Regions from separate parts of the Citrobacter sp. FDAARGOS_156 genome, predicted to be linked through region 1. Evidence: predicted binding sites of a transcription regulator. Region 1 holds the regulator's gene; each other region holds the start of a gene.
What was found. The regulator sigma-54, encoded in region 1, starts transcription at its own class of promoters, with help from an activator protein. The targets are predictions, from matches to a motif close to GTTGGCACANNTTTCGCTNT.
Positions count from the first base shown of each region.

Region 2: the regulator sigma-54 is predicted to act here: its motif matches at 2,443-2,462, upstream of norV (anaerobic nitric oxide reductase flavorubredoxin).
Region 3: the regulator sigma-54 is predicted to act here: its motif matches at 6,081-6,100, upstream of glnK (P-II family nitrogen regulator).

Region 1 covers NZ_CP014030.2:4,445,270-4,453,314, reverse strand. The annotation lists gene mtgA (monofunctional biosynthetic peptidoglycan transglycosylase) at 1-115, shown strand, start outside; gene npr (PTS phosphocarrier protein NPr) at 127-399, opposite strand; gene rapZ (RNase adapter RapZ) at 396-1,250, opposite strand; gene ptsN (PTS IIA-like nitrogen regulatory protein PtsN) at 1,296-1,787, opposite strand; gene hpf (ribosome hibernation promoting factor) at 1,871-2,158, opposite strand; gene rpoN (RNA polymerase factor sigma-54) at 2,181-3,614, opposite strand; gene lptB (LPS export ABC transporter ATP-binding protein) at 3,661-4,386, opposite strand; gene lptA (lipopolysaccharide ABC transporter substrate-binding protein LptA) at 4,393-4,947, opposite strand; gene lptC (LPS export ABC transporter periplasmic protein LptC) at 4,916-5,491, opposite strand; gene kdsC (3-deoxy-manno-octulosonate-8-phosphatase KdsC) at 5,488-6,054, opposite strand; gene kdsD (arabinose-5-phosphate isomerase KdsD) at 6,075-7,061, opposite strand; gene AL515_RS21915 (calcium/sodium antiporter) at 7,075-8,045, opposite strand, start outside.
Region 2 covers NZ_CP014030.2:3,879,815-3,887,859, forward strand. The annotation lists gene gutQ (arabinose-5-phosphate isomerase GutQ) at 1-803, shown strand, start outside; gene norR (nitric oxide reductase transcriptional regulator NorR) at 800-2,320, opposite strand; gene norV (anaerobic nitric oxide reductase flavorubredoxin) at 2,509-3,957, shown strand; gene norW (NADH:flavorubredoxin reductase NorW) at 3,954-5,087, shown strand; gene hypF (carbamoyltransferase HypF) at 5,898-8,045, opposite strand, start outside.
Region 3 covers NZ_CP014030.2:1,502,864-1,510,908, reverse strand. The annotation lists gene yczR (MocR-like transcription factor YczR) at 1-1,353, shown strand, start outside; gene AL515_RS07320 (hypothetical protein) at 1,413-1,631, opposite strand; gene AL515_RS07315 (hypothetical protein) at 1,628-1,879, opposite strand; RNA gene ffs (signal recognition particle sRNA small type) at 2,078-2,174, opposite strand; gene AL515_RS07305 (MGMT family protein) at 2,259-2,648, shown strand; gene AL515_RS07300 (YbaY family lipoprotein) at 2,680-3,249, opposite strand; gene tesB (acyl-CoA thioesterase II) at 3,462-4,322, shown strand; gene amtB (ammonium transporter AmtB) at 4,373-5,659, opposite strand; gene glnK (P-II family nitrogen regulator) at 5,691-6,029, opposite strand; gene AL515_RS07275 (SmdB family multidrug efflux ABC transporter permease/ATP-binding protein) at 6,286-8,045, opposite strand, start outside.

The sequences.
Region 1 (8,045 bases):
ACGTTTTAAGGCGAGTGCGCCTTCCGGCTATGTACGCAGTCGTCAGGCGTGGATCATGCGCCAAATGCGCCAGCTGGGCGGTGAGTCGTTTATGCGTGAAAATAAGCTGTATTAGTCGATGCTGCCCTAATCTTCATCAAACCCCGAATTAAACAGCGCAATCACGGCTGCCAGAGCCTCAACCTCCTGCGGACCTGTGGCTTCAACTTCTATCTGGCGTCCTTTGGCGGAATCCAGCATCAGCAGAGCGATAACACTGTTTGCCTCGGCTTCCGTCCCTTCATCATTACGCAGCAGAACTTCTGCTTCAAAACCCTGCATTAGCTCAAACAGTTTCATTGCCGGCCGGGCATGCATGCCCAGCTTATTCGTGATTTCAACAGTTTGCTTCACGGTCATGATTTGCGTTTTTCCAACGTACGATGGCGTGACTGCACGTTTTTACCGCGTGAGCGGAAGTAGTCTGCCAGTTGCTCTGCAATATACACCGAACGGTGTTTCCCGCCGGTACAGCCGATGGCTACAGTGAGGTAGCTGCGGTTGTTGGTCTCCAGCATGGGTAACCATAGCTCAAGATAGCTGCGAGTCTGGTAGATAAAATTGTGTACTTCTGTGTGTCTGTCGAGGAAGGCCGCGACGGGCCTGTCCAGACCGGTCATCGGACGTAGCTTTGGATCCCAGTGCGGGTTAGGCAGGAAACGGACATCAAAGACGTAATCCGCATCAATAGGGATTCCGTGTTTAAAGCCAAAGGACTCAAATACCATCGTTAATTCACGTTCACGTTTGCCCAGCAGTCGGGTACGTAACATTTCCGCCAGCTCGTGCACAGACATTTCAGAGGTGTCTACGATCAGGTCAGCGCGTGAACGCAACGGCTCCAGTAAATCGCTTTCTTTATCGATAGCGCTTTCCAGAGACAAGTTCTTGCTGGACAGCGGGTGTAAACGGCGCGTATCGCTGTAGCGGCGAATCAGCGTGTTACGGTCGGCATCAAGAAACAGCAGTTGCGGTGAGAAGCCTTCAGGCAGGTTACTCATGGCCTGCTCAAAAATCTCCGGGGATTCGGGCATATTGCGCACATCAATGCTGACAGCCGCAGATATCTGGCGATCGGCGAGGGTTCGAGCCAGTTCGGGCAACAACACGACGGGAAGGTTATCCACGCAGTAAAAACCCATATCTTCCAGCGCACGCAGGGCGACAGACTTACCTGACCCTGAACGACCGCTGACGATCATCAGTACCATGTACTGTTTCTCCTCACAACGACAGAAAAGGATGCCATTGGGTTGTTATGCTTCATCCTGTCCACCTTCGGTGTCAGTGATGATTTGATACAACTCCTGGTCACTCTGTGCGGCGCGCAGGCGACGACAGATGGTTTTATCTGCCAGGCGTTTGGCAACCAGTGACAATGTATGCAAATGCGTCTTGGTTTGGTCCGCCGGGACCAGCAGGGCGAAAAGCAGATCGACGGGTTGATTATCAATGGCATCGAACGCGATTGGCGTTTCAAGTTGAACAAATACACCAACTGCACGCAGGGTGTCTTCTTCCAGCTTTCCATGCGGAATGGCAATACCATTGCCAATACCGGTACTGCCCATTTTTTCGCGCGTCAGAATGGCTTCAAATACCACCTGAGGAGGCAAGCTGAGTTGTTTGGCCGCCAGTTCACTGATGATTTCCAGTGCGCGTTTCTTGCTTTGGCAGTGAACGGCCGCGCGCGTACATTCCTGGTTAAGAACATTGCTCAGTTGTAGAGTCGTATCGTTATTTGTCATAATTTCACCTAAGCGCTAACTGTACAAATGGCCCGTTGTGCTGCACAACAGGCCGTCCTGCACCCGCTAACTGCCCGGACAAGTTAGTGCTGTTTCAGTTTATCTTTATGTTTTGTTAACTGCCGAGCCAGTTTATCAATTAAACCGTCAATGGCGGCGTACATATCCTGACCTTCCGCGCTGGCATGAATTTCGCCACCGTTCACATGCAGTGTTGCATCCGAGATGTGTGTGACCTTCTCCACTTTCAACACAATATAGACCTGATTAATCCGGTCGAAATATTGCTCAAGCTTGGCAAACTTTGTGGTGACAAAGTCGCGCAGGGCCTCAGTGATTTCGACGTTATTTCCAGTGATGTTGAGCTGCATAGTGTCTTCCTTATCGGTTGGGTCAAACCAGCTGTTTGCGCTGGTTAGACGGCGGAATGGATAAAGACTCTCGGTACTTCGCAACGGTGCGGCGTGCCACCATGATACCTTGTTCTGACAGCATAGAGGTTAACTTGCTGTCACTCAGCGGTTTCGCGGGGTTTTCCGCAGCAATTAATTTCTTCACCAATGCGCGGATAGCTGTAGAAGAGGCTTCGCCTCCACCTTCAGTGTTAACGTGACTGGAGAAGAAATACTTCAATTCAAAAATGCCGCGCGGACTGTGCAGATACTTTTGCGTGGTCACTCGGGAAATGGTCGATTCATGCATCTCGACGGCCTGGGCGATATCGGCCAGAACCATCGGTTTCATATACTCTTCGCCTTGCTCAAAGAAGGCTTGCTGTTGCTCAACGATACAGCGGCTAACGCGCAATAGCGTGTCATTGCGGCTTTCCAGACTTTTAATCAGCCATTTTGCATCCTGCAGGTTGCTACGAATGAACTGGCTGTCAGCATCATTGCGCGCGTTATTGCACAGGGCGGCGTAGTGTTGGTTAATCTGTAAACGCGGAATGCTGTCACTGTTGAGTTCGACTACCCAGCGATCGTTATGCTTACGCACCAGCACATCCGGGATGACGTACTCTGGTTCACCGGTCTGGATAGATTGTCCAGGTCTTGGGTCAAGCGACTGGATAAGATTGACGGCTTCTTTCAGCACATCTTCTTTCAGTCGGGTTACGCGCATCAGGGTGCGGAAGTCGTGGTTGGCGAGCAGATCAAGGTGATCGCTGATGATCAGGCGTGCTTCTTCCAGCCACGGCGTGACTTTATCAAACTGTGAAAGTTGGATCAGTAAGCAGTCGCGGAGATCTTTTGCCGCCACGCCCACGGGATCAAAACGCTGAACGCGTTTAAGCACGGCTTCGATTTCATCGATACCGATGTCGTCATCGCCCATGCTGTCGAGAATGTCGTCCAGCGTGACGGTGAGATAGCCCGTTTCGTCGACTGCATCCACAATTGACGTGGCAATAGCACGATCGGTATCTGAGAATGGGGTCAGTTCCACCTGCCACATCAGGTAATCTTGCAGCGATTGCGTGGTTTCACCCTGATACACAGGCAGTTCGTCGTCAATGTAATCCCCGCTGGTGCCAGACGGCGTCCCTGCGGTGTAAATCTCATCCCAACTGGCATCCAGCGGCAGCTCTTCTGGCATCTCTTTTTGTTCGAGTGCGTCAGCCGTATCGAGGGATTCGCTATCCTGCTTTTCCTGGGTATCAATTTCGTCGTGAAGATCGGTTTGCTCGAGCAGTGGGTTACTTTCCAGCGCTTGCTGAAGTTCTTGCTGAAGTTCCAGCGTGGACAACTGCAACAGACGGATAGCCTGTTGTAGCTGAGGCGTCATCGCCAGTTGTTGGCTAAGCCTGAGTTGCAAACCTTGCTTCATGTTCAGAGTTGTTGTCTCCTGCGGTGACGTGAAGTCTACTACCCTATCAGAGTCTGAAGTCTTCCCCAAGGTATACGCGTTTAACGTGCTCGTCCTGCAGGATTTCTGTCGGCGTACCGTGTGCGATCAGGTGTCCCTGGCTCACAATGTAGGCGCGCTCACAAACAGCCAGCGTTTCGCGCACGTTATGGTCGGTAATCAGCACGCCAAGCCCGCTGTCGCGCAGGTGTTCAATAATACGTTTGATATCAATGACGGAAATTGGGTCAACACCGGCAAAGGGTTCATCCAACAGGATAAATTTAGGATTAGCGGCCAGTGCGCGGGCGATCTCCACACGGCGGCGTTCCCCACCGGAGAGTGCCTGTCCAAGGCTGTCACGCAGATGTTCGATATGGAATTCTTCCATCAGCTCATTGGCGCGATCTTCACGCTGCTCGCTGGAAAGATCGTCACGAATTTGCAGTACCGCCATCAGGTTATCAAATACGCTCAGGCGACGAAAAATAGAGGCTTCCTGCGGTAAGTAGCCGATACCGCGACGGGCACGCGCATGCAGGGGTAACAGACTGATATCTTCGTCATCAATGATAATGTTGCCCGCATCGCGCGGGACAATGCCGACAACCATGTAAAAGGTTGTTGTTTTGCCCGCACCGTTAGGGCCGAGCAGACCGACGATCTCCCCGGAGTTGACGGTCAGGCTGACATCTTCCACCACACGACGGCCTTTGTAGGCTTTTGCAAGATTCTTTGCAGTTAATGTTGCCATAACGAATCAGTTACCTTTTTTCTCTGCCGGAGCCTTGGTCTTGTTTTTGTCCTGCAATTGCGACGGAACCAGAACGGTGGTGACGCGTTTGCCTTTCTCACTGAAGGCCTGCATTTTCTGTTCTTTTACCAGATAGGTGATCTTATCGCCCGTGATGTTGCTATCGAGTTGTTCCAGATAAGCCTTACCGGTAAGGACGACGAAATCTTTTGCCAGCTCATAGTGCATCTGTGAGGCGCGGCCTTTAACCGGTTTACCATTGTCCTGCATCTGGTAAAAGGTCGCCGGATTGCCATAACCGTCAATCACTTCTTTACCGTCTTCACCGCCCGGACGCGTGACGACGACCTTATCGGCATTAATTTTGATCGTGCCCTGAGTCACGATGACATTGCCGGTAAACGTCACCACGTTGCCCTGCATATCCAGAGACTGCTGGTCCGATTCAATGTGGATCGGCTGCTCGGTATCGCCAGTGACGGCGAATGCCGGAATGCTGGCGGCCAGAAGTGAGCTGGCAAGCACAAGATTAAGGCTGAGTTTGTTTGTTTTGGATTTCATATGAGGTTCTAACCTTTTCAATCAGCTCGGCGTTCTTGCTGCGTAAGTTGCCGCGCATCTTCAGTCCGCTGGAGTTAAATGTTGTTCCATACAACGTGACCAGATCATCGGAAGTGACATCTTGCGTCACAAGGTTGATCTGCGCGTTATCGGTAGTAATTCTGCGTAGTTGAGAGTCAGGCACCAGCGCGTTAACCTCAACATGGCCATACAGGTACAGCATCCGATCGTTGGTCAATTTGGCTTTATCGGCCTTGATTGACCAGGTCGGTACTTTGTCCTTATCAAACGTGGTTAACACCGGTTGAGTGAACCACGAAACTGCTTGATCTGAATAATATTCAACGTGTTGCGCGATCAAATGATAGCTCAGCGCGCCCTCAGGGCTGTACACGACGGTGTCGGTATGCTCGCTCTTATAGGTTGGCTCGTTGTTATTAACGACAACCTGAGCGGTGTCGTCTTTGTCTGCCAGGTTAATACCAATCATCACAAGGACAGCCAGCGACAGTAGAATGATAACCCAACGTCTGGTTTTGCTCATATCGATTGCCCTTTGGCCTCATCCAGTTTGCCCTGCGCCAGCAGTAATAAGTCGCAGACTTCGCGCACTGCGCCGCGTCCCCCGTCGATACGGGTGACGTAATCGGCCCGCGGGATCAGCAACGGATGAGCATCCGCTACCGCTACGCTTAATCCCACTTTTGCCATCACCGGCCAGTCGATCAGATCATCGCCAACATACGCCACATTCTCAGGCGCGATCGCCAGTTTGCTAAGCAGATCGCCAAAGGCAACCAGTTTGTCCGACTGCCCCTGATACAGATGTGTGATCCCTAATGTGGCACAGCGATCTTCTACAAGTTTAGCCTTTCGTCCGGTAATAATGGCAACCTCAATGCCGGAAGTGAGCGCGCAGCGAATTCCGTAGCCATCGCGGACGTTAAACGCCTTCAGCTCTTCACCGTTGTTGCCCATATAAATCAGACCATCAGACAGTACGCCATCCACATCAAGGATCAGCAGACGGATGTTTTCTGCCCTGGTGATGACGTCAGTGCTGACGGGTCCATAACAGGTCGCAAGCGACGCACCTGCTTTACTCATTTTCTTTATCCTTGAGTTTCTTACACTACACCTGCACGCAGCAGATCATGCATATGTAACACACCCAGTAACTGGTCGCCATCAGCAACCATTACCGAGGTGATATGGCGGGACTGCATTAAGTTCAGCGCATCAACGGCAAGAATCCCTGGACGCACGCGAATGCCCCCAGGGGTCATCACATCCGCAATGCCTAACTGGCGTACATCAACGCCCATATCGAAGACACGACGTAAATCGCCATCCGTAAAGATGCCGTCAATCTTCATCGCGTCATCGCAAATGACGGTCATGCCGAGATTTTTCCGCGTGATCTCCAGTAAGGCGTCACGCAGGCTGGCGCTTTTGGTCACATGCGGGATTTCGTCTCCCGTATGCATAATATCGTTAACGCGCAACAAAAGCTTACGCCCCAGTGCGCCACCAGGATGAGATAACGCAAAATCTTCTGCGGTGAAGCCGCGTGCTTTTAATAATGCCACCGCAAGGGCATCGCCCATCACCAGTGTTGCTGTCGTGCTGCTGGTCGGCGCCAGGCCTAACGGACAAGCTTCCTTGGGCACTTTAACACACAGATGGACATCTGCTGCACGCGCCATACTGCTTTCCGGACGACCCGTCATGCAGATAAGGGGGACATGCAGGCGTTTTAACACCGGAATTAACGCTGCAATCTCATTAGATTCACCGGAGTTAGAAATGGCAATCACGACGTCCTGCGGTGACACCATACCCAGATCGCCATGTGCGGCTTCGCCAGGATGCACAAAAAATGAGGGCGTGCCGGTACTGGCAAACGTAGCGGCCATTTTGCGCCCGATATGCCCTGATTTTCCCATTCCCATCACCACGACTTTGCCCGGGCAACTGAAAATCTTTTCACAGGCGAGGGTAAAGTTCTGGTTGATGTACTGATCAAGCTCCGCCAGGCCTTCACGTTCAATTGTCAGGACTTCCTTGCCTGCTTGCTGAAAGTCAAAACCCGGTTGCAACTCTAAGTGCGACATAATGCGTTTCCAGTTATCCAACGAGAAGTGGCGATAACCAATACAGCATCGCCAGCCATATGATAAAACCGCTGGTCAGAAGCGCCCCTGCGCCACGACCAATCTGGCGCGGACGTCGCCAGCAGAGTAATGCAAAAATAACGCTCACCAGCAGCATGACGCTGTAGTCCCGGACGAAGGCCATCGGGTTGACCTCGCCCGGTGTAATCAGTGCAGGTAACCCAAGAACGATAACAATATTAAAAATGTTAGCGCCGATGATGTTACCGACGGCAATATCGCTTTCACCTTTACGCAAACCTGCAATGGCGGTTGCCAGTTCTGGCAGGCTGGTACCAATGGCGACGACCGTCAAACCGATAGTAAGCTCGCTCATGGCAAAGTAATTTGCCAGTACAGTGGCGTTATCAACCACCATACGCGTTGCCATTGGCATAATGATCAGCGCTATCCCCAGCCATAAAAATGCGACAGGCAATCCGCCTTCGCGAGGCAGTTCCGCAACTTGCTCCCGAGTCAGGCTGTCATTGCCCTGGCGTTCTGCCAGACGGGCGATTTTAACAATGAATAGCAGCCATAGCACGGCCAGAAGCAGAAGAAAGAGGCCATCACTGCGGCTTAACTGCCCGTCATACAGAACGGACGCGGCCAAAATGCTTACCAGCAACATTAACGGTAATTCACGACGCAGAACATCGGAATGCACGGTAAAAGGATGAATGAGTGCTGACAGGCCTAAAATAAGAAGAATATTGGTGATGTTGGAGCCGATGGCGGTACCGACGGCTAAATCGAGCTGCCCATTCATTGATGCCGCAACAGAGACAATAATCTCAGGTAGGGATGTGCCGATGCTGACGACCGTCATTCCAATAATGATGGGGGGGATACCGAAGGTGCGGCATAAAATAGATGCAGCAAATACCAGACGGTCGGCACCGTAGACCACCAGAAGTAAACCAATTATTAACAGTGCCGTCGCTA
Region 2 (8,045 bases), 570 kb from region 1:
ATATTGGCAAAAAAATTGCGGCAACCCTCGCCAGCACCGGCACCCCCGCCTTTTTTGTGCATCCGGCAGAAGCGCTGCACGGCGACTTAGGCATGATTGAAAGCCGCGATGTCATGCTGTTTATCTCCTACTCCGGCGGGGCTAAAGAGCTGGATCTCATCATCCCACGCCTGGAAGACAAATCCGTCGCCCTGCTGGCAATGACCGGAAAACCGACCTCACCGTTGGGCCTGGCCGCCAAAGCCGTGCTGGATATTTCTGTTGAGCGCGAAGCCTGTCCGATGCGCCTGGCGCCGACCTCCAGCACCGTTAACACGCTGATGATGGGCGACGCGCTGGCCATCGCCGTGATGCAGGCGCGCGGCTTTAACGAAGAAGATTTCGCCCGCTCGCATCCGGCGGGTGCGCTGGGCGCTCGTCTGTTAAATAAAGTGCATCATCTGATGCGCCGCGACGATGCCATCCCGCAGGTGACGCTTACCACCAGCGTCATGGACGCGATGCTGGAACTCAGCCGCACGGGTCTTGGCCTGGTCGCGGTCTGCGACGACCAGTCACTGGTGAAAGGGGTCTTTACCGACGGCGACCTGCGCCGCTGGCTGGTTGGCGGCGGAGCGCTCACCACTCAGGTTAGCGAAGCAATGACCCAGAATGGCATTACGCTGCAGGCGCAGAGCCGTGCGATTGACGCCAAAGAGATCCTGATGAAGCGCAAAATCACTGCCGCACCAGTGGTAGATGAAAACGGTAAACTCACCGGTGCTATCAACCTGCAGGATTTCTATCAGGCCGGTATTATCTAATCCTTCAGCCCCAGACGCTTCGCCAGCCGGTGCAGGTTGGCGACGTCTGTTTCCAGCGCCCGCGCACTTGCCGCCCAACTATGGTTATTTTGCGCCAGTGCCCGGCGGATCATCTCCCGCTGGAACGACTCTGTTGCTTCACGCAGGTTGTGATGCTGTGGGATCTCCGCAACAACTTCCGCCGCCGGTGTTACTGGCGCTTCATCCTGCAGGGCAAAATGCTGCGCCTCCAGCACCACTTCATCCCCTGCCCTGGTGGCTCTTGCCAGAACGACCGCGCGGTGAATGGCATGTTCCAGTTCACGCACGTTCCCGGGCCAGGCGTAGCTCAACAGATGACTACGCGCACCGGGGCTTAACACCACGCGGGACAGTCCCAGCCGCAGCCGACATTGCTCGCAAAAATAGCCTGCCAGCAGCACCACGTCTTCGCCGCGTTCACGAAGAGGCGGTACCGAAAGGGGAAAGACGCTCAGCCGGTGGAACAAATCCGCACGGAAATTCCCGGCCAACACCTCTTCGCGTAAATCACGGTTCGTCGCCGCCAGCACTCGCACATCCACGCGCAAGCTGCGATCGTCACCCACGCGCTGAATATCGCCGTACTGCAATACGCGCAGCAGCTTAGCCTGTAGCGCCAGCGAGAGTTCACCTATCTCGTCGAGAAATAGCGTCCCATTGTCGGCCATTTCAAACTTACCGCTACGATTGCTGATAGCCCCGGTAAACGCGCCTTTTACGTGACCAAACAGTTCGCTTTCGGCAACGCTTTCCGGCAACGCCGCGCAGTTCAGATACACCAGTGGATTCACCGCGCGCGGCGAACCTTCATGGATAGCTTTAGCCACCAGCTCCTTCCCGGTCCCTGTTTCGCCGCTAATCAGTACGTTGAGATCGGACCCCGCCACAATCTCAATCTCTTTTTTCAACTGCATCATATTGGGCGACAGGCCAATCATCTGGGTTTCCGTCACCTGCTCAAAGTTGGTTGACGAACCTGGCAGCATATTCTGGCTTTCCAGCTGTTCAATCAGCAGCGCATTGCTCAATGCGCCAGCCGCCAGTGCGGCAATCAGCCTAAGCTCCTCATCGCTGAAAACATCGAACTGATCGGGCTCCATGCCATCCAGCGTTAACGCGCCAATCAAATTTTGACCGGCGAACAGCGGTAAGCCAATGCAGGCATGCACTTTCAGACTCTCCTGCCCCGGAATCAGACCATCATACGGGTCGGGCAAATCGCTGTCGGCAGGAAAACGTACCACGTCCCCGGCGCGGGCAATCGCCTCCAGACGCGGATGCCCTTCCAGAGTAAAGCGTCTGCCGAGAACATCCTGCGCCAGCCCATCGATCGCCAGCGGAATAAACTGTCGCGACTCGTAGCGCAGCAGTGCCGACGCGTCGCACTCCAGCACCTGACGCAAGGTGGTTATCAGTCGTTGAAAACGGTCCTGATGCCCAATACCGCTTTGTAATTCAATGGCGATGCCCGCCAGCACGTCTACGGAAAAGCTCATGGCTACCTCATTGTCATTTTGACAATTCATATTGTCATATTGACAATAAAACATATAGTCATTTTGACTACCACCTTATAGGTGGAAAAACAACTAATCCTTTAAAATCAAATAAATAAAAAGTTGGCACGCAACCTGCAATTAGCAAAACATCTTTTTTGAAAAACGCTGAATTAATTGAGGTTGCTATGTCTATTCTGGTTAAAAATAACATTCATTGGGTTGGCCAACGTGACTGGGAAGTGCGTGATTTCCACGGAACTGAATACAAAACGCTGCGCGGCAGCAGCTACAACAGCTATCTCATCCGTGAAGAAAAAAATGTCCTGATTGATACCGTAGACCACAAGTTTAGCCGTGAATTCGTGCAGAACCTGCGCAGTGAAATTGACCTCGCGGATATCGACTACATCATCATTAACCATGCAGAAGAAGACCACGCCGGGGCGCTGACCGAGCTGATGTCCTGCATCCCGGACACGCCGATTTACTGCACAGCCAACGCCATTGACTCTATCAACGGGCACCACCATCACCCGGAATGGAACTTTAACGTGGTGAAAACCGGTGATTCGCTGGACATTGGTAACGGCAAGCAGCTGATCTTCGTTGAAACGCCGATGCTGCACTGGCCGGACAGTATGATGACCTACATGACCGGCGATGCGGTGCTGTTCAGTAACGACGCCTTCGGTCAGCACTACTGTGACGAACGCCTGTTTAACGACGAAGTTGACCAGACCGAGCTGTTCGAACAGTGCCAGCGCTACTATGCCAACATCCTGACGCCGTTCAGCCGTCTGGTGACGCCGAAAATTACTGAGATCCTCGGCTTCAACCTGCCGGTCGATATGATTGCCACTTCCCACGGCGTGGTATGGCGCGACAACCCAACACAAATCGTTGAGCTGTACCTGAAATGGGCGGCGGATTATCAGGAAGACCGCATCACCATTTTCTACGACACCATGTCCAACAACACCCGCATGATGGCGGACGCGATTGCCCAGGGCATCAACGAAGTTGACCCGAATGTAGCGGTGAAAATCTTTAACGTCGCCCGTAGCGACAAAAACGAAGTTCTGACCAACGTCTTCCGCTCTAAAGGCGTGCTGGTCGGGACTTCCACAATGAACAACGTGATGATGCCGAAAATCGCCGGTCTGGTGGAAGAGATGACCGGCCTGCGTTTTCGTAACAAGCGTGCCAGCGCCTTTGGTTCACACGGCTGGAGCGGCGGTGCGGTAGACCGTTTGTCCACGCGTTTGCAGGATGCGGGCTTTGAAATGTCCCTGAGCCTGAAGGCCAAATGGCGTCCTGACCTCGATGCGCTGGAACTGTGCCGCCAGCACGGCCGTGAAATCGCGCGTCAGTGGGCGCTGGCTCCATTGCCGGAAACAACCGTGAAAGCCGTCGCCCAGGAAGAAGCCTGTGCCTGTGCCGCTGCGGCTGCCGCCGATCTTGGTCCCAGCATGCAGTGCAGCGTGTGCCAGTGGATTTACGATCCAGCAAAAGGTGAACCGCTGCAGGATGTCGCGCCGGGTACACCGTGGAGCGACGTGCCGGATAACTTCCTGTGCCCGGAATGTTCATTAGGTAAAGACGTCTTTGACGTACTGGCAACGGAGGCAAAATGAGCCACGGAATTGTCATCATTGGTTCGGGCTTTGCCGCCCGCCAGTTAGTCAAAAATATCCGTAAACAGGATGCGGCTGTTCCGCTGACCCTGATTGCCGCGGACAGCATGGATGAGTACAACAAGCCCGATCTCAGCCACGTTATCAGTCAGTCACAGCGTGCAGACGACCTCACCCGCCAGTCGGCGGGGGAGTTTGCCGAACAGTTTAATTTGCGCCTGTTCCCACATACCTGGGTAACCGACATCGACGCCGATGCCCACGTAGTGAAAAGTCAGAACAAGCAGTGGCAGTACGACAAGCTGGTGCTGGCAACGGGGGCTTCAGCCTTTGTACCTCCGGTTAGCGGGCGTGAGTTAATGCTTACATTGAACAGCCAACAAGAGTACCGCGCCTGTGAAACGCAGCTGCGTGACGCCCGGCGGGTACTGATTGTTGGCGGTGGCCTGATTGGTAGCGAACTGGCGATGGATTTCTGTCGTGCAGGTAAAGCGGTGACGCTTATCGACAACGCCGCCAGCATTCTGGCCTCGCTGATGCCGCCGGAAGTCAGCAGTCGCTTACAGCATCATCTGACCGATATGGGTGTCCATCTGCTGCTGAAATCACAGCTTCAGAGTCTGGAGAAAACCAGTACCGGTATTCGCGCCACGCTCGATCGTAGCCGCAACGTCGAAGTCGATGCGGTGATTGCCGCCACCGGCCTGCGCCCGGAAACCGCACTGGCGCGTCGCGCCGGATTGAACATCAATCGTGGCGTCTGCGTCGACAGCTACCTGCAAACCAGCCACCCGGACATTTATGCGCTCGGTGACTGTGCGGAAATTAATGGTCAGGTCCTGCCGTTCCTGCAGCCGATTCAGCTGAGCGCCATGTATCTGGCGAAAAACCTGCTCGGCGGCAATGCGCCATTGAAACTGCCAGCCATGCTGGTAAAAGTCAAAACGCCGGAGTTGCCATTGCATCTGGCAGGGGAAACCCAGCGCCGCGATCTGAACTGGCATATTGCCGCCGAAGCGCAAGGGATGGTCGCCAGAGGGATGAACGACGAAGGCCAGCTGTGTGCCTTCGTCGTCAGTGAAGACCGCATGAAAGAGGCCTTTGCGCTGCTGAAAACGTTGCCCGTGTAAGTCCAGAGTTCCGTTGCTTGATTTATTAACCTCACGCACACGGATGTGCGTTGCCACTTGTCAGTATGCCCCGGCATGTTTTTCTTGCCCCGCCAGTCCCGTAATGCCAGTCAGTTAAGCATTATTGAGAACATGTAATTCCGGCCCAGGGTTCCGTTCACCTCAGCAATGTCATTTCTCTGAGGCTCGGAAACCCGTGAACGTGTAAGGGAGGCTCACCGCCGCCTCCCTTACATCCCAGGCTCCCGGCGGGAAAATCGTCGCTGCGCGATTCATTCGTCTTATGCCGTCTGCCTGTCGGGTCGGGGCCGAGCCTGCGTCCCTGCAGGCCATCCCCTCTGCCCGCATCCCTGCGGGCAGACCCGGTCAGCCGTCAACGCCTCATCGATTTTCAGCCGGACCAGGGTCATCGCTTCAACGCTCTGACTTCCAGCTCAATATGTTTTGCTGTTTAAACAAAAAACGCAAATGGTCAGGTGTGGGCTGGTCCGGCTGAAAATTGCCGACGTGTTTTCGTAAGGCCGGGAGAGCCAGCATGGATGCTGGCTCAGGGCGCGTTTTGCAGGGACGCTACCTCGCGCCCGACCCGGTAGCCTGAAGGAATAAGCGGAGGGAACCACGAAGTGGCAATTTTCCCGCCGGGAGCCGGGATTGTTAAGGGTACGGCGATAGTACCCTTAACACGTTCACGGGGACTATCATTTCAGATATGTGAAAAATTTAAGGTGAACGTAGCAATGCGACGGAGGCAACAGATTCATTACCTCCGGTTCGTTAACTGATAAGCATTACGCCAGTCTCGGGGCTTTTTTATTTTTGCGTCAACACCCGCGCCGCGGCAATCACGCCCTGCCCCAATGACAACCCGCCGTCGCCCGCCGGTAAACGCTGTGGGAACAGTAAGGTAAAATCACGCAGATAAAACGCCAGCCGGGATGACAGTAAGCGGTTATGCATCACGCCGCCGCTGAAGACTAACGTTTTAATTCCGCGCGTTTCGGCCTGCTCACGCATCAGTGTGGCAAACCCACGCGCCAGCGCGTCGTGAAATGCCCACGCTCTTTCAGCAGGGGCGGTCTGCCAGGCCAGCCATTGCTGCCAAAAAGCCGCTAAGTCCAGATGATTGCCATTAAGCGGCACCGTAACAGGGTGATCAACGCCTGCACACTGCGATGCCAGCGCCTCCAGCGCGCAGGCAGCCTCACCTTCATAACTCAACGATTCCGGCGCACAACACAGCGCAGCGGCAACCGCATCAAACAAGCGTCCGCACGACGATGCCAGCGGGGCATTGATTCCCCGCTCGATGGCGCGCGCCAGTACGTTCCAGTTTTGATGTTGCAGCGCCGATGTTTCCGGATAACGCTGCCAGTCAGGAACAAAACGCAGGCACTGCGCGAGCAGATTGCGCCATGGCTGTTTTGCCGCTAAATCGCCGCCCGCCAGCGCTACCGCCGGTAAGCCGCCAAGGTGTTCGCATTCACGGTAGTTGACCCGCAGACATTCGCCGCCCCACAGCACGCCATTTTCCCCCATGCCGATGCCATCCAGCGTCAGGGCAATCACATCGCCGCCGTCGAGCGGCCAGCCGTGCTCGGCCAGGCATGCCGCAGCATGCGCATGATGATGCAGCACCGTTTCGGTTGGCAGATTCATCTCGCTGGCCCACTGGCTGGAAACATAGCCAGGGTGCGCATCATGCACGATACGCTGCGGCGTAAAGTCATAAATGTTCTGGATCAGACGTAACGCATCACACCACTGCTGCTGAATGCCGTCATCACTGAGATCGCCTAAATGCTGGCTGATAACCGCCTGTTCGCCGCGCACCAGGCAGAAAGTATTTTTCAGATCCGCGCCTAAGCACAACATCGGCGGCACGTCACGAAACCCCGGCGGCAGTGCTATCGCATCCGGCACGTAACCCCGGGAGCGGCGCAGTATTTCCCCACTGTCACGCACCACGGAGTCATCCATGCGCTGCATAATTTCACGGTTATGCAGCAGAAAACCATCAGCAATCTCACTTAAATCTTCCAGCGCCTGCGCATTGGTAATAGCAGGTGGCCTGCCGCTAAGATTGCCGGAGGTCATTACCAGCGGACAATTCATCTCTTGTAAGAGCAGATGCTGCAACGGATTCGCTGGCAGCATAACGCCTACTTCCGTTAACCCTGGCGCAATGCCCTCGCTCAATGCAGCGACATAGCGTTTCTGCATCAGCACGATTGGCGCGGCAGGGGTTGTCAGCAAATGACGTGCGGGTTCAGGTAATCCGTCATCAGCAGGCAGCATTACCGCCAGCGGTTTCGCCGGACGGTGTTTACGCAGCCTGAGCAGTGCGACGGCGTCATCATTGCGCGCATCGCACACCAGATGAAAGCCGCCAATGCCTTTCACGGCCACAATGCCGCCCGCTTTCAGCTGTGCCACCGCCGCCTGCAGGGCGTCTTCTTTTTCAGCCCGCACGTCAGTACTGATCCATTCCAGATGCGGGCCACATGCCGGACAAGCAACAGGCTGGGCATGGAAGCGACGGTCATACGGGTCACGATACTCTTTGTCGCATTGCGCACAGAGCGGGAACGACGCCATCACGGTCAACGGACGGTCATACGGCATGGCGCGGATAATGGTAAAACGTGGGCCGCAGTGGGTGCAGTTGATAAAGGGATAACGATAGCGGCGTTCGCCGGGAGTGTTCATTTCAATCAGACATTCGGGGCAGGTCGCGGCGTCCGGGACGATTTGCGTATTCATCGTACCGCCAGCACTTTGACGAATCGAGAAGTCAGCAGGTTGCTGCGTCCAGGCGAATGCTTCGCTCTCAACGCTGTCAATGCGCGCCAGCGGTGGGCAGTGTTGATGTAACTGCGCAATAAACTCCGCCGGATCTTCCTGTAAGCGCACAACCACACCGTCACCGTCGTTACACACGTCGCCATGCAGCTGTAACCG
Region 3 (8,045 bases), 1.8 Mb from region 1:
CCTATCTGGCGACAACTGGCGGAAGCGTTACGTCTGCTGATCCTGGATGGTCGACTGGCACTGGATAGTCGCTTGCCCGGCGAACGCGAGCTCGCTGCCGTTCTGGAAGTGAGCCGAACCACCGTCGCCAGCGCCATGGCGCAACTGCGTGAAGAGGGATATCTGGAAAGCCGTCATGGGAGCGGCTCACGGGTGATCCTGCCGGAACACATTCGTCATGTGCCTACGCGAACCAGTACCGGCACAGCGTTGGATTTGTCCACAGCGGCCCTCAGCGCCGGGCCAGAAATTCATCAGGCTTACCAACAAGCGTTATTTGCGATGCCGCAGCATTTGCTGAGCTCCGGGTATCTGCCGCAGGGACTGGCGGTTTTGCGTGAATCCATCGCCCGGCATTATTGCGAACGTGGATTACCCACACAGTCGGATGAAATAATGGTCGTGAACGGCGCGGTCAGCGGCCTGGCGTTGATCCTGCGTTTACTCACCGGTCCCGGCGATCGCGTAGTGGTCGATCACCCCACGTATCCGCTGGCGATTGCCGCAATACAAGGGGCATCATGTCGCCCCGTCGGCGTTTCGCTGCCTGAGCACGGTTGGGATACAGCGGGTCTGGTTGCCACCCTCGCGCAAACAGCCCCGAGAATGGCCTATCTGATGCCGGACTTTCACAACCCGACCGGGCGCTGTATGGACGCCGAAACTCGCCAGGTTGTGGCGGATATTGCGGAAAGAACCTGCACCACGCTGGTGGTCGATGAGACCATGGTGAACCTGTGGTATGACGCCCCGCCTCCGCCTCCACTTGCTGCATTCAATCGCGATGCGCCGGTGATCCTGCTGGGATCGGCAGGGAAAAGCTTCTGGGGAGGTCTGCGTCTGGGATGGATTCGGGCCTCGTCACGTACTATTGCCGCGCTGGTACAGACTCGCGACACATTTGATTTAGGATCACCAGTGCTTGAACAGCTTGCCACGGGTTGGTTGCTGGACAATGCGGCCGATTTTCTTCCCGACAGACGGCAATTGCTCACCACCCGGCGCGATCTGTGCCATGACCTGATGAAGACACATTTCCCGGAGTGGCAGTTTACTCAACCACAGGGGGGACTCTCTTTCTGGGTTGAATTACCCGATACGCTGGCAACGCTCTTTGCCACCCGTGCCGAAAGTGCAGGTATTCAGTTGGGTACCGGGACGCGCTTCGGCCTGGATGGCGCATTCGATCGCTTTTTGCGTATGCCCTTTGCTCTGCCCGATGACACAATGCGCTCGGCTTTCCGGACGTTGCAACCCATTTGGGATAATCTGCGTTTACAGGCAAGTCACGGGAAAATGCGCAAAATAATCTAAGCGACGAGTCAAAAGACTCGTCCTGGAATACCGTGATGGACGAGGATGTCTGGGCATTATTACCGCTGAGGAGGAACCGGGAACCCCTTCAGGGAAATCACAAAATTCTCGCCGTCTTTCTTAATTTTCGCCCCGGCATCGCACCAGTCAGAAGCAATACGGAAAAACTCATCGCTACCGACATTCCAGCTCAGACGAACATGTTTCACATAACCGGAACGTAGCAATTCACAGGCTTCGCCATAATTACAGGCGGTTGAGAGCGGTTGTTGTTTCATTTTTTCTTCTTCAGTAATCTGCGCAATGCTTTGATTTCTTTAGGAGTCAGTGCTTCAACCACGGATTCTTCCGTATGCTGGCTATCAATATCATCAGCGGAGACTCCCGCCTCTTCAATGGCGGAAAACGCGATAAGTAGCAATTTTTCCGTCGAGATACTTAGGTTCTCATTATTCACTTCAGCGTAGTGACGCAGTTTTTCTTTTAGCGCCTCATCAATTTTGACATTCAATACAGCGGTCGACATCGTAGAAAATCCTTGTGGTCAGCCAAAACACACCGGATGTAAGACCATGTCGTTACAGCGCGATGGCAGCGGCAAAAGCATCAAATAACATCCCCGAAACACATTGACAGCATTTGATGACAATAAAATGACAATACGATGACAAAGAAAAGAAGATGAGAAGAATTGAGATTGCCGGACGGCAGAATTGGGTGGGGGCCCTGCCAGCTACATCCCGGCACACACGTCATCTGCCCTGGCTGCTTCCTTCCGGACCTGACCTGGTGAACAGAGTAGCGTTGCGGGAGAACCAACAGAGCCCCCATTGAGAGCGTTGTCAACCAACGCGCAGGCGCATTATCACTGCTGCACCCGGTAATTGCAACCCATCCAGCACCGGATGCTGTTTTCTTGTGCAATGAAGCTTCACTACCTCGTCATTCGGGATTACGCTGGAGGATTAGCGCAGGAAAAAACGATGGATATACAAGACTCTTTCCCTCAACGCGTCTGGCAAATCGTTGCCTCAATCCCCGAAGGATTCGTCACCACCTATGGCGATGTCGCCAGGCTTGCTGGCTCACCGCGTGCTGCTCGCCAGGTAGGCGGCGTGCTTAAGCGTCTCCCCGAAGGCAGCACTTTGCCCTGGCATCGGGTGGTTAATCGTCATGGTGCCATTTCGCTTACAGGTCCAGACCTACAACGACAGCGTCAGGCGTTGCTGGCGGAAGGTATTGTGGTTTCAGGGAGTGGACAAATCGATTTACAGCGCTATCGCTGGGTGTACTAACCCCCTCCGGATGGAGAGGGTTAGAATGCCCTTAGTACTGTGTCGGGGCAGGAACGGCGGAAGACGGATTCACCTGTGTGGGTGACGTTGACGGTACCGTTGTCGCGGCACCACCACTCGCCTGTACTGGAACAGCCGTCTGCTGGACCGGGACCAGGGTCAGGTCGGCTTTAGTCCCTCCCTGATTGATCACCGTCTGGACGGTATCAGTAATAAAGACCAGTTTATCATTCACCGTAATCGCCGCACTCAGCAGAATACGGGCGTTCGGCTGAATATCTGCCGGGTTAAACGGGAGTACGAAGCTGAATGGTGCTTGTTTACCCTCGGTACGTACAACTTTTTGCGACAGCACTTTTGACGGTGCATCGGCAAGCGATGCATCTGACAGTGTTACGGTCAGCACGGCATCCGGCGGTAAGGCAACTTTCTGGCGGATCCATACCGTACCAGACACATTCGGCTGTTGAATTTTTGACTGTGTGTCAGCAATTGACGTATTAGGGCTTGGCGCAGGTGTCTGAATATCCGCGCTTTTATCAGCACAGGCCGCCAGAGCGACCGCAACCGCTAAACCACTTACCATGTGCACGAGTTTCATTAAATTCTCCTTATCATCTATGCACCAGCGAGAACTTTCCTCGCCAGAAGAGTGGTTAACAAAAACATAACGTGACTAAGTGTGGCACAAGACAGCTGGTTTTGCCTGTAATCGGCCAGTAATTCAGACAATTGCACCCATCGGACCACTTTCAAAATTGCGTTATACTCTGCCTACCTCGCTGCGAGAACGCTATTACCTGGAGAGCACGTATGAGTCTGGCACTGAAAAATTTGCTGACATTGTTAAATCTGGAAAAAATTGAAGAAGGACTCTTTCGGGGCCAAAGTGAAGACTTAGGGTTACGTCAGGTTTTTGGGGGGCAGGTTGTCGGTCAGGCGCTGTATGCCGCAAAAGAAACCGTACCGGAAGAGCGCCTGGTGCACTCCTTTCACAGCTACTTTTTACGTCCGGGCGATAGCCAAAAGCCCATCATCTATGATGTCGAAGTGCTGCGTGATGGTAACAGCTTCAGCGCCCGCCGCGTTGCCGCGATCCAGAATGGGAAACCCATTTTTTATATGACTGCCTCTTTCCAGGCACCAGAAGATGGGTTTGAGCATCAAAAAGAGATGCCGGCAGCGCCTGGCCCTGAAGAGCTTAAATCAGAAACTGAGATCGCCCGTTCGGTCGCTCACCTGCTGCCGCCGCTGTTGAAAGAAAAATTTATCAACGACCGCCCGCTGGAAGTACGTCCGGTGGAATTTCATAATCCGTTAAAAGGTCACGTTGCCAACCCGACTCGCCAGGTGTGGATCCGCGCTAACGGCACGCTGCAGGACGATCTACGCGTCCATCAGTATCTGCTGGGTTATGCTTCAGACCTGAACTTCCTGCCCGTTGCTTTACAACCGTATGGCATTGGTTTTCTGGAAAAAGGGATTCAGATCGCTACGATCGACCATTCTATGTGGTTCCATCGTCCTTTTAATATCAATGAGTGGCTGCTGTATAACGTCGAGAGTACTTCGGCCTCCGGCGCACGGGGCTTTGTTCGCGGGGAGTTTTATACGCAGGACGGCGTGCTGGTTGCTTCTACCGTGCAGGAAGGGGTAATGCGTAATCGTAATTGAGAATTACCGGATGGTGACGCAAAAGCGTTGCCATCCGGCAGATTGAAACATCAAGCGTTGTAAGCGTTCTCGCCGTGGCTGTTCACATCCAGACCTTCGCGCTCCTGCTCCTCCGGTACGCGCAGGCCTACCGTCATGTCCGCCAGCTTATAGCCAATGAAAGCCACCACACCGGACCAGACAATGGTGATCGCCACGCTTTCCAGTTGTACCAGCAACTGATGCCCCATGGTAACGCCTTCGGCAAAGCCTACGCCGCCCAGAGAGCTGGCCGCGAAAACGCCGGTCAGGATGCAGCCGACAATGCCGCACACGCCGTGAACACCGAAGACATCACACGGGTCATCAACACGCAGAAAGCGCTTCAGCATGGTTACGCCCCACAGGCCAGCCAGCCCCGCAGCGACACCGATAATCAGCGCGCCGCCGACACCGATATAGCCACAGGCAGGTGTCACGCCTACCAGACCGGCAATGGCGCCAGAACACGCGCCCAGCAGGGACGGTTTGCCACGCAGCGCCCATTCACCGAAGATCCAGCCGAGAATGGCGGCCGCGGTGGCAACAACGGTATTGACGAAGGCCAGCGCGGCAATTTCATTCGCCATACCCGCGGAGCCAGCGTTAAAGCCAAACCAACCGATATAGAGAATAGCCGTGCCGGTAAAGACCATTGGCAGGTTATGTGGCTTAAACGCTTCTTTGCCAAAACCGACGCGTTTACCAATCAGATAAGCCCCAACCAGGCCGGCAATCGCAGCATTGATATGTACTACCGTACCGCCCGCAAAATCCAGCGCACCGTGAGTAGCCAGCAAACCGCCGCCCCAGACCATATGGGCAATGGGGATGTACGACAACGTTAACCACACCACCACAAAAATCAGCACCGCAGAGAACCGAATGCGCTCAGCCAGTGCACCGACAATAAGCCCAACGGTAATGCAAGCGAAAGACCCCTGAAAGGCAACGTGAATGTACTGGTAGAAGCTCCCCGTGACCGCCGTCAGTGCAATATTCTTCAGCATGACCCAGTTGAAGTTACCGAAGAAATTATTTCCTTCGCCAAAGGCCAGTGAGTAGCCATAAACCACCCATAAAATACAAACCAGAGCGAATGTCACCGTAACCTGGGTCAGCATCGACAACACGTTCTTACCGCGAATCAAACCGCCATAGAACAGCGCAATGCCTGGGATAGTCATAAACAGCACCAGCGCGGTACAGATCATCATAAAAGCGTTATCCGCTTTATCTGCAACCGCCGGTGCCGCCATCGCCAGACCCGGCAGCAGCGCCAGTGAAGCAATACCCGTTTTCATCGTCGCTATCTTCATTTTTTGGTTTCCTATCACTGTGTGCCAGACGTTACAGTGCGGCTTCGTCGGCTTCGCCGGTACGAATACGAATCACGCGTTGCAGCTCGGCGACGAAAATTTTGCCGTCGCCAATTTTTCCGGTGTAGGCGGCCTTACTGATGACATCAATTACGCCATCCAGTTGGTCATCAGCAATTGCCACATCAATCTTCACTTTGGGTAAGAAGTTGACGCTGTATTCAGCTCCCCGGTACAACTCGGCATGACCTTTTTGTCGGCCAAACCCCTTCACTTCGGTGACGGTCAGCCCCTGAATACCAATAGACGACAATGCTTCACGGACGTCTTCCAGTTTGAACGGTTTGATTACCACGGTAACCAGCTTCATAGATCCCCTCCAGTCAGAATTCAGTAGTGGCTGCAGATACACCAAATGAATATTGCAAGGGATGTGCCAGGAATGAAAAACGCGGGATGATTCAGCCGCACGGGGTACGGCCAGGAGAGAAAAAGAAAAAACGCACTATAACGGTGCATAGTGCGTTACATTTTTGCACCAGATTGTTGATTGTCGGATGGCGGCGAAAACGCTTTCTCAGGCTTACGAAACCACTCTGGCTGTAGGCCTGATAAACGCAGCGCCATCAGGCGATTGCCGAATCTTCGTTTACGCTAGCCGCCAGCTCTTCGCCCGCCAACTGCAGTTGATACATTTGCCAGTAGCGGCCCTGTGCGGCAAGCAGTTGCTGGTGCGTGCCGCGTTCAACGGCCTGTCCCCGGTGCAGTACCAGAATAGTGTCAGCATCGACAATAGTGGATAACCGATGCGCAATCACCACCAGCGTGGTGTGCTCACGCACCGCTGCCAACGCCTGCTGAATAGCCTGTTCAGTACCGGAGTCAATGCTGGCCGTCGCTTCGTCCAAAATCAGCACCTGCGGCGTTTCCACCAATACCCGCGCCAGCGCCAGCAGCTGTTTCTGCCCAACTGATAGATTATTGCCCTGCTCGCCCAGCCGGGTATGAATACCCTCGCTCAGACCCCGCGCCAGCTCGGCCAGCTGTACGGTTTCCAGCGCCTGCCACACCCGTTCTTCTGAGATATCACGACCCAGCGTGACGTTTGCCAGGAAGGTATCCGCCATCACCACCGGATCCTGTTGCACCATCGCCACGCCCTGGCGTAACACACTGTGGCTCAGTGAAGACAGCGGTCGTCCGTCCAGACGGATTTCCCCCTGCGTCAGCGGGTAGTACCCCATCAGCAGACTGGCGAGCGTGCTCTTGCCGCTACCGGTATGCCCGACCAACGCCACAAAACTGCGCGATGGCACGGACAGACTGATGTTTTGCAGCACCAGATTGTCGTCACGATAGGCAAATGAAACGTTATCCACCCCAATGTCCCCGCTCTTCAGCGGTCGATCATCTTCACCATAGCGCTGACGAGGCCCGTCCATCAGTTCGAACACTCGCTCGCCGGCGACAACCGCCTGCTGCAGCATTGATTGCTGGGTGGTCAGCTCGATCAGCGGCTCGTTCAAACGGCCGAGGTAGCTGATAAACGCGTACAGCACGCCAACCTCAATGGAGCTGCCAGAGGTAAAGCTGAACAGCATCAGCAAACCGCAGAGGATCAGCGCCGAGAAAAGGCTCAGTAGCGGGCGCAGCAAAAAGCCATCCAGTCGCAGGGTTTGCATACGCGCCATATAGTGCGAGCGGCTGGCCTCCCCCATTCTCTCGCCAAATCGCGCCTGCTGGCGGAACTGCTGGATAACGCTCATGCCGTTGATGACTTCGTTAAAGCCATCGTTAATATCCGCCAGATAGGCGCGAACCCGACGCACAATGGGGGTGCTGTAGCGCTGATAAATGACCATCACCACCAGCACTGCCGGGAATATGGCCATCGCCACCAGCGCCATCCGCCACTCAAGGCTGAACATCGCGACCAGCATAGCGCCGATTAAGGCGGCGCTGCGCAGTACCGTCGCGACCACCGTCACATACAGGTCACGGATCACTTCGGTGTCATTAGTCACCCGGGAGATAAGCTGCCCGACTGGCTGAGTATCGAAAGCACTGAGCGGCTGGCGTAGCGCGGCATCCATCACATCGGTACGTAACTGCTGCACCACGCCAACCGCCGCCTGGTTAAACAACAACGACTGCGCGTAATGCAGGCCCGCCGCCAACAGTTGCAGACCGACATATGCCGCCACCAGCCCAGCCACCATCGCCAGCGGCAGATTGTTTTTCGCCACCATGTTGTCGATAAAATAGCTGATGAGCAGCGGACCACTCACCTCCGCCGCTGCCGCCACCCATAGCATGACCACCGCAATTGCCAGCTGTTTTCGCCACGGAGAGCCGTACGCCAGTAGCCTTTTCAGGGTCGGCCATA